One region of the Sporosarcina sp. NPDC096371 genome, then DNA from elsewhere that is predicted to be linked to it. Evidence: riboswitches for the same ligand, from Rfam matches in the RefSeq annotation. Region 1 holds a riboswitch; each other region holds the start of a gene.
What was found. A riboswitch is a leader RNA that binds a small molecule or an ion and turns the genes downstream of it on or off. The one in region 1 is predicted to bind S-adenosylmethionine.
Positions count from the first base shown of each region.

Region 2: another riboswitch for S-adenosylmethionine. It lies ahead of ACIQ0H_RS15235 (methionine ABC transporter ATP-binding protein); the one in region 1 lies ahead of ACIQ0H_RS19815 (acyl-CoA dehydrogenase family protein).
Region 3: another riboswitch for S-adenosylmethionine. It lies ahead of ACIQ0H_RS06930 (O-acetylhomoserine aminocarboxypropyltransferase/cysteine synthase family protein); the one in region 1 lies ahead of ACIQ0H_RS19815 (acyl-CoA dehydrogenase family protein).
Region 4: another riboswitch for S-adenosylmethionine. It lies ahead of metK (methionine adenosyltransferase); the one in region 1 lies ahead of ACIQ0H_RS19815 (acyl-CoA dehydrogenase family protein).

Region 1 is NZ_JBIWFE010000010.1:93,028-96,147, forward strand. Features, by position in the region: gene ACIQ0H_RS19810 (transporter substrate-binding domain-containing protein) at 1-534, opposite strand, end outside; gene ACIQ0H_RS19815 (acyl-CoA dehydrogenase family protein) at 567-1,739, opposite strand; SAM riboswitch class I at 1,903-2,007, opposite strand; gene ACIQ0H_RS19820 (hypothetical protein) at 2,186-2,350, opposite strand; gene ACIQ0H_RS19825 (hypothetical protein) at 2,386-2,508, opposite strand; gene ACIQ0H_RS19830 (SDR family oxidoreductase) at 3,114-3,120, opposite strand, start outside.
Region 2 is NZ_JBIWFE010000005.1:292,291-295,410, forward strand. Features, by position in the region: gene gcvH (glycine cleavage system protein GcvH) at 1-357, shown strand, start outside; gene ACIQ0H_RS15225 (toprim domain-containing protein) at 428-769, shown strand; gene ACIQ0H_RS15230 (thioredoxin family protein) at 787-1,086, shown strand; SAM riboswitch class I at 1,141-1,246, shown strand; gene ACIQ0H_RS15235 (methionine ABC transporter ATP-binding protein) at 1,355-2,380, shown strand; gene ACIQ0H_RS15240 (methionine ABC transporter permease) at 2,373-3,041, shown strand; gene ACIQ0H_RS15245 (MetQ/NlpA family ABC transporter substrate-binding protein) at 3,091-3,120, shown strand, end outside.
Region 3 is NZ_JBIWFE010000002.1:197,168-200,287, forward strand. Features, by position in the region: gene ACIQ0H_RS06920 (sulfite exporter TauE/SafE family protein) at 1-337, shown strand, start outside; gene ACIQ0H_RS06925 (glycerol-3-phosphate acyltransferase) at 396-1,019, opposite strand; SAM riboswitch class I at 1,165-1,280, shown strand; gene ACIQ0H_RS06930 (O-acetylhomoserine aminocarboxypropyltransferase/cysteine synthase family protein) at 1,399-2,688, shown strand; gene ACIQ0H_RS06935 (homoserine O-acetyltransferase family protein) at 2,724-3,120, shown strand, end outside.
Region 4 is NZ_JBIWFE010000008.1:181,573-184,692, reverse strand. Features, by position in the region: gene pckA (phosphoenolpyruvate carboxykinase (ATP)) at 1-1,301, opposite strand, end outside; SAM riboswitch class I at 1,485-1,604, shown strand; gene metK (methionine adenosyltransferase) at 1,828-3,024, shown strand.

The sequences.
Region 1 (3,120 bases):
AGCTTGGAGGTTTACCGGATTGTCGGGATTCGCCTTGTTGTATTCATCGATAATGGTGTATTGGGCATTGTTTGCTGCAATAGGTGCTAATGAAAAATTGGCTGATGCAAAATCTGCTAGCGTTTTGATGTGTTCATTTTCTTTCTTTAGCACAAGACCTGCACTGCTTAAGCCGATAAATTCTTTCGGGAAGATAAACTTCTCAGTTCTTTCTTGCGTCCAGAAAGCATTTTTAATCCCTACCTGATATTTCCCTTGTTCAACCCCTACCAATAAGTCATCACTTGTCGTTCCGATAAAATCAAATTCGTATTGGGGTAGTAGTTCGTCTACTAATTTCATGACTTCAACGTCATAACCAGTTGCATTTCCTTTGTCATCTGACCAAGACATCGGTTTTGAGGCCTGATCGTAGGCGACTTTTATTTTTTGTATGCCTGATTCATTGTCAGCTGAATCGGAGCTGCAACCTGCTAAAATAGTGGCCAACGCCAAACCAATGGCTGCAAGTTTTAACACTTTTTTATTCTTCATGAATAACATCTCCTTTGATTTTTATATGCGAATTAGCCTTGAAGTGGATTGTTAGCCTGATCTTGTTCAATGGCGGACAATGCTAGTTTTTTAATGGTCATGTCATCCATGGGTGGATTATGCAAACCAGCTCGAACATCACGATAGTGCCGTTGCAAAGGGTTGCTACGTTGCAGACTTTTTGCTCCTACAATCCGCATGGCTTTATCGACAATAGTCACGGCTGAATTTGTGACTGTATGTTTGACGACGCCTATCTCATTGGACAGAAGACATCTTCGTGAGTTATCGTCGTAAGCTTCCGCGACGCTATAGAGTAGATGTCTTGCTTGGGTTAACGCCAATTCCATTTCGCCGATTAACTGTTGGATACTTGGTAATTGACTAATGGGTCCGTTTAAACTGTTTGGTGTATGATGATTGGCGAAATGGACGGCATAATCACGCGCTGCTTGTGCAATTCCGAGGTAGCACGCGGGAATATGCAGATGCCAACCGTTCGTTTGCCCGCCACTCGGTGCTTCCGAAAGTTCAACAAGTTTGGACGCATCGACTTTGACGTTGTTCAGAACTAGATCATGGCTGGCGGTTCCACGCATGGATATGACGTCCCATGTCTCTTCAATAGTGAGTCCTGCCAAATCCTTATGCAGGAGGAAGAATCCTACTCTTTGCTGTTCTTCAATCCATGCAGATGTTAGGAAATACGTGAGAACGGGGGAGGCGGTTGTGAAAATCTTCCGTCCTGACAGTAGCCAACAATCGTCTGCCTTGACGGCGGTTGTTCCGGGGCGGCCCCCACGTGTCGGACTTCCTGTTTGCGCTTCACTCACCGATCGATTTACTAGAGCACCGTTCAGAACTTCTCGTGCAAAGAACTTCAAGTTGTCATCCGTCCATAGCTTTTTCTCGAATAGATCGCCAACCACTCCGAGATTCCAGCCAATGGAAAGGGCCGTATTTGCATCAAAACTAGCAAGTGTTTCTTGAAAAAGAATCATGTCATAGACAGTGAATCCTTCGCCGCCATAAGCTGTTGGAAGCGTACCGCTGGTATAACCGATATCTATGAGTGCTTGAATATTTTCTTTTGGAAAGATGGAGAGCTCATCAATTTCTGCAGCCGATTTTTTAAATGTAGCCTCTTTCTCGTACAAACGTTGTAACCATTCTGTTTGGCGTTCTGTTTTTACGAATAAGTTCATTTTGTTGTACCTCCTTAATGTAGTAGAAAAAAGATGTTAAGTGTATACTATGCAAACAATTCTTATTTGTTTAGTAGGTTTTCGGGTAAATTAAAATAAAATGCTGGATTATGAAAAAGCCCTCTTCAAAAAAGAGAAGAGGGTTGGATGTTGCACATCAAGGCTCTTATCTTTCAAGCATGTATACTTGTTGGAGGTAGCACCTTTCTGTTAGACAGAGGTTGCTGAAGCGTCATCGGGCCAGTCCCTTAGCTTCTCTTGATAAGTCGTTGTGAAGTTGTTGAAATTTACTTTAAGGGATATGGATTGCTTTGTCAATCATTAAAACATAGTATTCAGATAAGGATTTAAAAATGATGGAGTCAATGAATAAAAAAATCCCTAGTGAGTGTATTTACTCGCTAGGGACTTCATTATACAGCTAATATCTTAATCAATATTTACGATTATTTTGTTTGTTGACTCGTAAAGAAGCTCATGAAATTTATCGGGAAAGCTTTCTTTGTCTTATTTTTCTTAGAGAGAGAGCGATGCCCTAAATCATTTTGTCTTGCTTCCTTTTGTAATTCAGCCATCCGTATCTTGTTACATTCTATATCAATAATAAACATTATTTTTCTCCTTAAGGAGAAGTCCAATTGTATTGTTAAGGTGTAGCTAGCACCATTCCTGTTAGCCTTTTCCCACCTAAATAGCGTGTTGGCAACTCCAATTTATTTTTACCTACTAATGCATTCATCTGCTTATCAAACTTTTGTACATTGATCATTCGTTTCTCCTCCTTCGTTAATTTTTTTGCAACGCAATACTTTTAGACGATGGGGGGCTTACCCCCATCTACACTACCCGCTTTCGAGAGATTCCTTTTTTAAAAACTTTTTCTGCTGTTTCATGTTGATCATCACCAGCACTCCTTTTCCTGTTATTTTGTTTTTATATGCAACACGCAATGCGTGAAAACACCAGATTTACAATCAATTACGCCTTGGCGTAATTGCGTCCAGATTTTTTTTCGAGAGAGCTCGAAAAGCTCCCCTAAAAAATCTGTGACATCCGCCGGAGGCTATACCTAAATTCGGCAGAATTTAGGTAAATACACACAAAAAAGCACACGCTTCTTTACATAAGCGTGTGCTCATAGAAAAAGAACGGCAGAACATGCCATTCCGTATGAATTATTTATAGAAATTACATAGCGGATGGGCACGGAATGATTATGAAGTTTTGTTGAGCAGTTCTAAGTGTAGTCATGTTCCGTACCTCCCTTTCATTTTTGAATAACTAACTACTTTAGGATATCATTACCTAATTGTGGGTGTCAACACTATTCTGAACAATTTAAATTAATATTAATGTAGTTCATTGATCAAGTCGTTAGGTG
Region 2 (3,120 bases), on a different contig from region 1:
TCTGAAGAACATGAATGGGTACAAGAAGTAGGCGGTAACTTCCGCATCGGAATTACACATTTCGCACAATCTGAACTTGGCGATATCGTTTTCGTTGAACTTCCATCTGTTGGTGACGAAATCAAAGCGGACGAGCCTTTCGGAAGCGTTGAATCAGTTAAGACAGTATCAGAACTTTACGCACCAATTAGCGGTAAAGTTGTTGAAGTGAACGAAGGACTTGAAGATAGCCCTGAGTTCGTTAACGAATCTCCATACGAAAATGCATGGATGATCGTTGTTGAACCATCTGATGCATCTGAAGTAGATGCATTGATGTCCGCTGAAGCATATGAAAAAATGACAGTCGGAGAATAATTTTCCCAAAAAAACGCTGGTATCGCTCCGGCGTTTTTTTGAACCATAAAATGGAGCGGGAGGAATCCTTGTGGCATATGACAAAGTGATTATTGTTGAAGGGGGCCAGGATCGTAAGCGTCTTGCACGAATCCTTGCCGAGCCTGTTGATATTATTTGTACGAATGGAACAGTCAGCCCTTATCGACTCGAAGAATTGCTTGCGCCCTATGAACAACATGAGTTATATGTCTTTGTCGATGCAGATGAATCGGGTGATAAGATTCGAACGTTATTCAAAAGGGAGTTTCCTGCCGCCATTCATTTATATACGGAAAAGGTTTACAGGGAAGTTGAAACAACCCCCTACAAAGTGCTTGCTACGATATTACTTGAGGCGAACTTTAATGTGCAGCCAAATTTTTTACTTTAAAGGACGGTCTATAAACAATGGAGATATGGTCACGTGAACAATGGGAACAAGTTGTGCAAGAGTCACCCTCTGCAGCATATTATTTATATACACCGATGTGCGGAACGTGTGCTGTTGCTTCTAAAATGATGGAAGTCATTTCGGTAATGAAGCCGGATATGCCGATTGGCAAGGCAGATTTGAATTATGTACAAGACTTGGCAATGGATTACGAAATCGAAAGTGTCCCTTGTCTGCTTATCCAGAAGGATGGGGTTGTGCAACATAAAATCTATGCGTTCCAGTCAGTTCCATACCTTCTTGAGAAAATCGATTGACAACTCGTGCAGTCTTATGATAGCATTTGAACTAGTATTTAATTGAATAGGTCGCTCTTATTAAGAGAGGTGGAGGGATAGTGCCCTATGAAGCCCGGCAACCGTCACGAAAGTGAAATGGTGCCAAATCACACAAAGCAATTGCTTTGACAGATGAGAGATTGGACGAACGTTTATTTATTGATAACGTCAAGCCTTTCTGCCAGTCTGCAGGAAGGCTTTTTATATTGAAAAAATAATGTATAAACAACTTAGTGAGGTGAAGAAGATGATTCGTTTAACGGATGTTCATAAACGGTTTGGTGCAGGACCAGTTAGTATATCTGCAGTCGAGAATGTTTCACTGGATATAGCCGAGGGTGAAATATTTGGAATCATCGGTTATAGTGGAGCGGGAAAAAGTACGTTGATTCGCCTGCTGAACGGGTTAGAAACGCCTACATCAGGGAATGTGACAATAGGTGGCCGAGAAATTTCTTCTATTAAAGGGAAGGAGTTGCGGGCCGCGCGACAAAAAGTAAGTATGATTTTTCAACATTTCAACCTCCTTTGGTCACGGACTGTGAGGGACAATATTGCCTTCCCACTCGAAATTGCGGGCGTGCGCAAGGCGGAACGTGAGCGGAAAGTCAATGAACTAATTGACTTAGTCGGTTTGTCGGGTCGGGAAAATGCCTATCCTTCAGAGTTATCAGGTGGGCAGAAGCAACGCGTCGGGATTGCCCGGGCACTTGCGAATGACCCTGAAGTGTTACTTTGTGACGAAGCGACATCTGCCCTTGATCCTGAAACAACAGATGCGATACTTGAACTTCTCACGGGTATCAATGAAAGGCTTGGCTTAACGATTGTCCTGATTACACATGAAATGCATGTCATTCGGAAGATTTGTCATCGCGTGGCGGTCATGGAGGCGGGGAAAGTCGTCGAAATCGGCAATGTCCTTGATGTCTTCCAATCGCCACAAGAACCGATTACCAAACGATTTGTATCGCAAGTAACTGAATCTACAGAAGTCAAACAGGCGGTCGCACATATTAAGCAAGAACTGTCTTCCGGTACGCTAATCAAACTTGTCTTTGTTGGCGAGCGGACGGAGCAACCAGTATTGGCCAGTCTGATTCGGAAATTTGATGTCGATGTGAATATTGTGCAAGGGAATATTTCACATACTCGTGGAGGCGCCTACGGTACGCTCATTCTCCAACTTGTCGGGGATGAACGTGAAATCGAAGAAGCGATTCAATACTTACATGCGCAAGATGTTCAGACGGAGGTGCTTGGAAATGATTGAGAACCTTTTTCCGAATGTTGATTGGGAAGTGATGTGGGAAGCAACCTTAGAAACACTTTATATGACGGCGCTTTCGACCATTTTCACATTTGTGATTGGGCTTGCTCTAGGTATAGTATTGTTTCTTTCAAGCCCGCGTCAATTATGGGCAAACAAGCTAACGTATACCCTTACAGGAGCTTTTGTTAATATATTCAGGTCCATCCCTTTCATTATATTAATTATTTTGTTAATCCCGGTTACCAAACTCTTGATTGGAACCATTCGTGGACCGGAAGCAGCATTGCCGGCACTTATTATCGGGGCGGCTCCATTTTACGCAAGAATGGTATTAATAGCATTCCAAGAAATTGATAAAGGTGTTATTGAGGCGGCAAAATCGATGGGGGCAAAAACGAAGACGATTATTTTCAAAGTTCTTCTTCCTGAGTCAAAGCCAGCCCTTCTTTCTGGAATAACAGTGACGGCTATTGCGCTTGTTGGGTACACAGCAATGGCAGGTTTTATTGGTGCGGGTGGTCTTGGAACGCTTGCTTATATGGAAGGGTTCCAACGAAGTCGGGGGGATGTCACGTTCGTCTCGACGATTATTATTTTAATAATTGTGTTCGTTCTCCAGATCATTGGAGATTTCGCAGTGAAGAAATCAGATAAGCGCTAAACATACGAAGTCGCAATTATAAACAACATAGAAAAGGGGAGATAGTAAAATGAAAAAACTATTAACAGGGATTTTATTG
Region 3 (3,120 bases), on a different contig from region 1:
AGTATTGGCGTTTATTGTCGGAATTGGGGCAGGAGTTGTCGGCGCAGCCGGAGCGTTCATTCTTGTGCCAATTATGCTTGTCGTCTTGAAAATCCCGACGCGCATGACAATTGCAACGTCACTCGCGATTACGTTCATCTCTTCCATCGGGTCGACAATCGGTAAGATAACGACGGACCAAGTACTTTATGGGCCCGCGGTTATTATGATTATTGCAAGTATACTGGCGGCACCCCTTGGAGCGAAAGTTGGACAAAAGATAAATACGAAAGTATTGCAGTGGCTATTGGCCATTCTTATTTTGGGGACGGCTATTAAAATTTGGCTAGATTTTTAAATAAACGAAAAAAACGGTTTCGCCAAATGATGGTGCGGACCGATTTTTTCGTTGTTAACTATTTCTTTTTAAATACTGCCAACACCCGTTTTTCACTACCGTTCTTCATCCGCTGGAAATTCTCGATATGTTTCCAAATGGCAAGCATGAATAATAAAGTCGCAACGACAACGGGCCAGTAGCCGTCTGACCAAAATGCTAGGGCGAAGAATGTCACATATAGCATTAGAACTCCGAACACAAGAAAATCTGTCACAATCGCTACAATAACCAACAACGTAAATGCAACGAGTCCGAAGCGCCAATCAAGGGCAAGGAGCACGCCAATGATAGTCGCCGTTCCTTTACCGCCATTGAACTGCATGTAAAAAGGAAAGTTATGCCCAATGACCGTTGCGGCACCTGCGGCGAATAATAACAATGAAATCTGATCGGTCGGCAATCCTGCGTTTACTACGATTCTGTGTGCAAGTATTATAGCCAGTACACCTTTTCCGATGTCTATCGCTGCAACGAGCGCACCAAACTTTTTCCCTAGCACAATTGTGGCGTTCGAAGCGCCCGCATTTTTAACCCCAGTTTCTTTTAGATTAATGCCTGAAATCATCTGTGCAACAACCGAACCATGCAGGCATCCAATTGCATAGCCCAAAATAATGACGCTTACAATCCACAACCACATAACAATTCCTCCAAATGAATGATTACTTAAATTATAGCATTTTGAATTAAATATAAGTTTCAGAAAAGATTTTCAATAAACACTTGACATTGTATTGGGAATTCACCTATACTACTCCACAAGATGAAAAACTAAATCTATCAAACTCTTATCAAGAGCGGCGGAGGGACTAGGCCCTGCGATGCCCGGCAACCGGCAAGTGACCAACTTGCACAGGTGCTACTTCCTACAGATTCGTGCAAACGGTCTGAAAGATAAGAGGAGGAATAAGCGAAAGCATAACCCTCTTCTTAAGCGAAGGGGGTTATTTCTTTTTTCCAAAAATATCCCCGACGCCTCCGCATACAATCACCTTAAAAAAATACTGGAGGTAATGACAATGACAAAACTTCAACCTGAAACGCTTCTACTACACGGTGGGCAAGTGCCAGACCCAGTAACGGGATCACGTGCAGTACCTATCTACAAAACGAGTTCATTCGCATTCCGAGACACGGAGCATGCACAAAATCTATTTGCTTTGAAAGAACCAGGTAATATTTATAGTCGTATTATGAATCCGACAGTCGATGTGTTTGAAAAGCGCGTTGCTTTACTAGAAGGGGGAACGGCGGCAGTTGCATTATCTTCGGGAATGGCAGCGATTGCGTTTTCAATTTTAAATATCGCAGGCGCTGGTGATGAAATTGTCGCAGCAAGCAATTTATATGGCGGTACGTATAACTTGTTTGCCGTGTCACTTCCACGCTATGGCATCAATGTGAAATTTGTGGATGCAACAGATCCTGAAAACTTCCGTGCGGCTATTACGGATAAAACAAAAGCAGTTTTTGCTGAAACGATTGGCAACCCAAGCCTTCATGTTCTTGATATTGAAGCTGTTGCCAACATTGCACATGAGAATGGACTTCCGTTGCTAATTGATAATACATTCCCGTCACCGTATGGTTCGAATCCGATCGACTACGGGGCAGACGTTGTCATTCATTCTGCAACGAAATGGATTGGCGGACATGGGACGTCAATCGGTGGTATCGCTGTCGACGCTGGAAAATTTGACTGGACACAAGGGAGGTTCCCTGGGTTTACTGAGCCGGATGAAACGTATCATGGGCTTCGTTATGGGATTGACGCGGCAGGTGCGGCATTTGCGACAAAACTACGTGTGCAGGCATTGCGTGACTTTGGACCATGCCTGAGCCCAGACAATGCATTCGCTTTCTTGCAAGGTCTTGAAACATTACATTTACGAGTGGAAAAACATAATGAAAATGCTATGAAAGTGGCAAATTATTTGAAGCAGCATCCGTCTGTGGAATGGGTAACGTATACAGGTCATCAAGACCACCCATCACATAGTAACGCGGAAAAGTATTTGAAAAATGGTTTCGGCTCGATTATCGTTTTCGGTATTAAAGGGGGGCGTGAAGCGGGTCGTAAGTTGATTGATAACGTTACGATTTGGTCGCATGTTGCCAATGTGGGAGATGCAAAATCACTTATTATTCACCCAGCTTCAACGACGCATCAGCAATTGTCGGCTGAAGATCTTGAAAATGCAGGTGTAAAAGAGGAATTGATTCGCTTGTCTGTTGGGCTTGAATCGATTGATGATATCATTGCGGATCTTGCGCAGGCGATTGACAAGGCCGCGCCGGTTATCGCGTGAGACGGATTGGATGAAAAAGAAGGAGCGTGACGAACATGGGGACAGGAATTGTGAACATTGGGAATCTACGATTGGAGTCGGGCATTCTATTGGAAAATGTCCAGCTAGCCTATGAAAGAATAGGCAGACCTGAGGCGCAAACTGTCCTTGTTTGCCACGCATTGACGGGAAATCAGTATACAGTCGGGACGACAGAAGATCCAGGCTGGTGGAGTGGCCTTGTGGGTCGAGGAAAGAGTATTGATACTAGCAAGTATTCCGTCATTTCTTTTAATAGTCTTGGAGGTTGCGAGGGGTCAACTGGGCCAACAACTGTTAATCCATCTACGGGTGAATTGTATGGTGACTTATTTCCAGAGGTAACAATCCGGGATATGGTACATGCGGAACGTAAGGCACTGACGGAGTTGGGGATCCGGCGACTGCGAGCAG
Region 4 (3,120 bases), on a different contig from region 1:
CCATATACGCCGCCAGTCCAGCCAGTGTTGACTAGGAATACTTGTGCATCATGCTCATCGATTTTCTTACCAAGCATTTCAGCATAGACTGTTGCATGGAGTGGTAAGAAAGGTGAACCGAAGCATGTTGAGAAAGTAGCTTCTGGTGATGTAATACCACGCTCAGTTCCTGCAAGTTTCGATGTGAAACCGCTTAGGAAGTGGTACATCGCTTGTTCTTTCGTCAACTTCGAGATCGGAGGCAATACACCGAACGCGTCTGCTGTTAAGAACACGATTGTTTTCGGATGACCCGCAACAGAAGGATCAACAATATTATCGATTGCTTGAATTGGGTAAGCTGCACGCGTATTTTCAGTCAGTGAACCATCATCGTAATTAGGAATACGTGTGTTAGGATCGACAACAACGTTTTCTAAAACTGAACCAAAACGGATGGCGCCAAAGATTTCAGGTTCTTTTTCCTGCGATAAATTAATACATTTAGCGTAGCAACCACCTTCAATATTGAACACACCCGTATCAGACCAACCGTGCTCATCGTCACCGATTAGTTTACGGTCTGCATCAGCAGAAAGCGTTGTTTTACCTGTACCAGAAAGACCGAAGAATAAGGCAACATCGCCGTCTTCTCCAACGTTAGCTGAACAGTGCATCGGCATAATACCGTTTTCAGGAAGCAAGTAGTTCATGATGGAGAAGATGGATTTTTTCATTTCTCCCGCATATTCAGTTCCGCCAATCAAGACAATACGTTTTTCCATCGACACGATGATGAAAGTCTCAGAATTGGTACCGTCAACAGCTGGATCTGCTTTGAAAGAAGGAGCTGATAGGATTGTAAATTGAGCTTCGTGATTCTTCAATTCCTCTTCCGATGGACGGATGAATAGGTTATGAACGAACAAGTTATGCCATGCAAACTCATTGACAACTTGAATCGCAAGACGTGAAGCCGGGTCTGCACCAGCAAATCCTTTGAAAACGAATAATTCGTCATTGCCTTTTAAATGATTAATGACCTTGCTATATAATGAATCGAAAATTTCGGAAGAGATTGGACGATTGACGCTACCCCAATCGATCTTGTCTTTAGAAGACGCTTCCTCGACGATATACTTATCTTTAGGAGAGCGCCCTGTATACTTGCCTGTTTGAGCCGTGACTGCACCATCCGCGGTAAGTTGTGCCTCCCCGCGTGCTGTTGCTTTTTCAACAAGTTGTGGAACAGAAAGCTGTACGTTCACGTTTTTTCCTAAAAGAAGATCCTTCAATTCGTCGCCAATTTTCGCTGATATCATAATTATGTACCATCCTTTGCGTATAGTCCCAATCAGTTTGGGTGACATCACATTCTTTGAATTAGTATAACACATTAAGAATAATAGTCTATACTAATTCAAACTGCAACTAATTATATGCGAAAAGCTAAAAAGAATTGACAAATATCGCTGTTTTTCGTAATATGGATACTTGAACGGATACTCTTATCCCGAGCTGGTGGAGGGGTCAGGCCCTATGAAACCCGGCAACCTGCATAGACATGGTGTCTGCGCGAAGGTGCCAAACCTGTAGCAAGACGTTTATCTGAATTCAGATAATGCCTCCGGCGGATGTCTTGTATGATAAGAGTGAAAGGTGCTTTTGAAATCATGCCCTTCACTCATGTAGTTAATACGTGAGTGAAGGGCTTTTTATATGATATCGCCCTTTATCCTCGTGTATAGAGCTCGCAGTGGCTTGTAGTTTCATTTCCTATAGGAATGGGACTCTACATGGGACATATGAGTACCGTATCAATCTCGTAGGATATAAGGAGGAACTAACATGACAAATCGTCGACTATTTACATCAGAATCAGTAACAGAGGGACATCCGGATAAAATGTGTGACCAGATCTCGGATGCCATTTTAGATGCGATTATTGCAGAAGATCCAAATGCACGTGTGGCATGTGAAACTACCATTACAACAGGACTTGTCCTTGTTGCGGGGGAAATTACAACGTCAACGTATGTGGATATTCCAAAAGTAGTTCGTGAAACGGTTAAAGAAATTGGTTACACACGTGCTAAATTTGGTTTCGATTGGGAGACATCTGCAGTCCTTACTGCGATTGACGAACAATCAGCTGACATTGCTGCGGGCGTTGACCAAGCACTTGAAGCGCGCGAAGGTTCTATGACAGACGATGAACTTGAAGCAATTGGTGCAGGTGACCAAGGTTTGATGTTCGGTTATGCTTGTAATGAAACACCAGAACTTATGCCACTTCCAATTAGCCTAGCGCACAAACTTTCACGCCGTCTTGCACAAGTACGTAAAGACGAGACGCTAGATTACTTACGCCCTGATGGGAAAACGCAAGTAACAGTAGAGTACGATGACGACAATAATCCAGTACGAATTGATACAATCGTCATTTCAACGCAACATCATCCAGAAGTGACGCTTGAGCAAATTCAGCGTGATATAAAAGAAGTTGTCATTGGCGCGGTTGTACCAGCCGAATTGATTGACGACAATACAAAATACTTCATTAACCCGACAGGCCGCTTTGTAATCGGTGGACCACAAGGGGATGCGGGTCTAACAGGCCGCAAGATCATCGTTGACACATACGGTGGCTACGCACGTCATGGTGGCGGCGCGTTCTCTGGGAAAGATGCAACAAAAGTCGACCGTTCGGCTTCTTATGCAGCTCGTTATGTTGCAAAAAACATCGTGGCTGCAGAACTTGCAGACCGTTGTGAAGTGCAACTTGCCTATGCAATTGGCGTAGCGCAACCTGTATCGATTTCAATCGATACATTCGGAACAGGCACAGTAGCGGAAAGCAAATTAGTTGAGCTTGTACGTGGATTATTCGATCTACGTCCAGCCGGCATCATTAAAATGCTTGACCTACGTCGTCCAATTTACAAACAAACTGCTGCGTATGGTCACTTCGGTCGTACAGACATCGATTTACCATGGGAGCAGACTGATAGAGCTGCTGCGTTGAAAGAACAAGCAGGACAGTAATAGAATTAAAGAAAGCACAGCAAGTGGGGCTATCCCGCTTGCTGTGCTTTTTTTTAGGTTGTTTTCGTAAGGATTGTTGATATTTAATAAAAATCG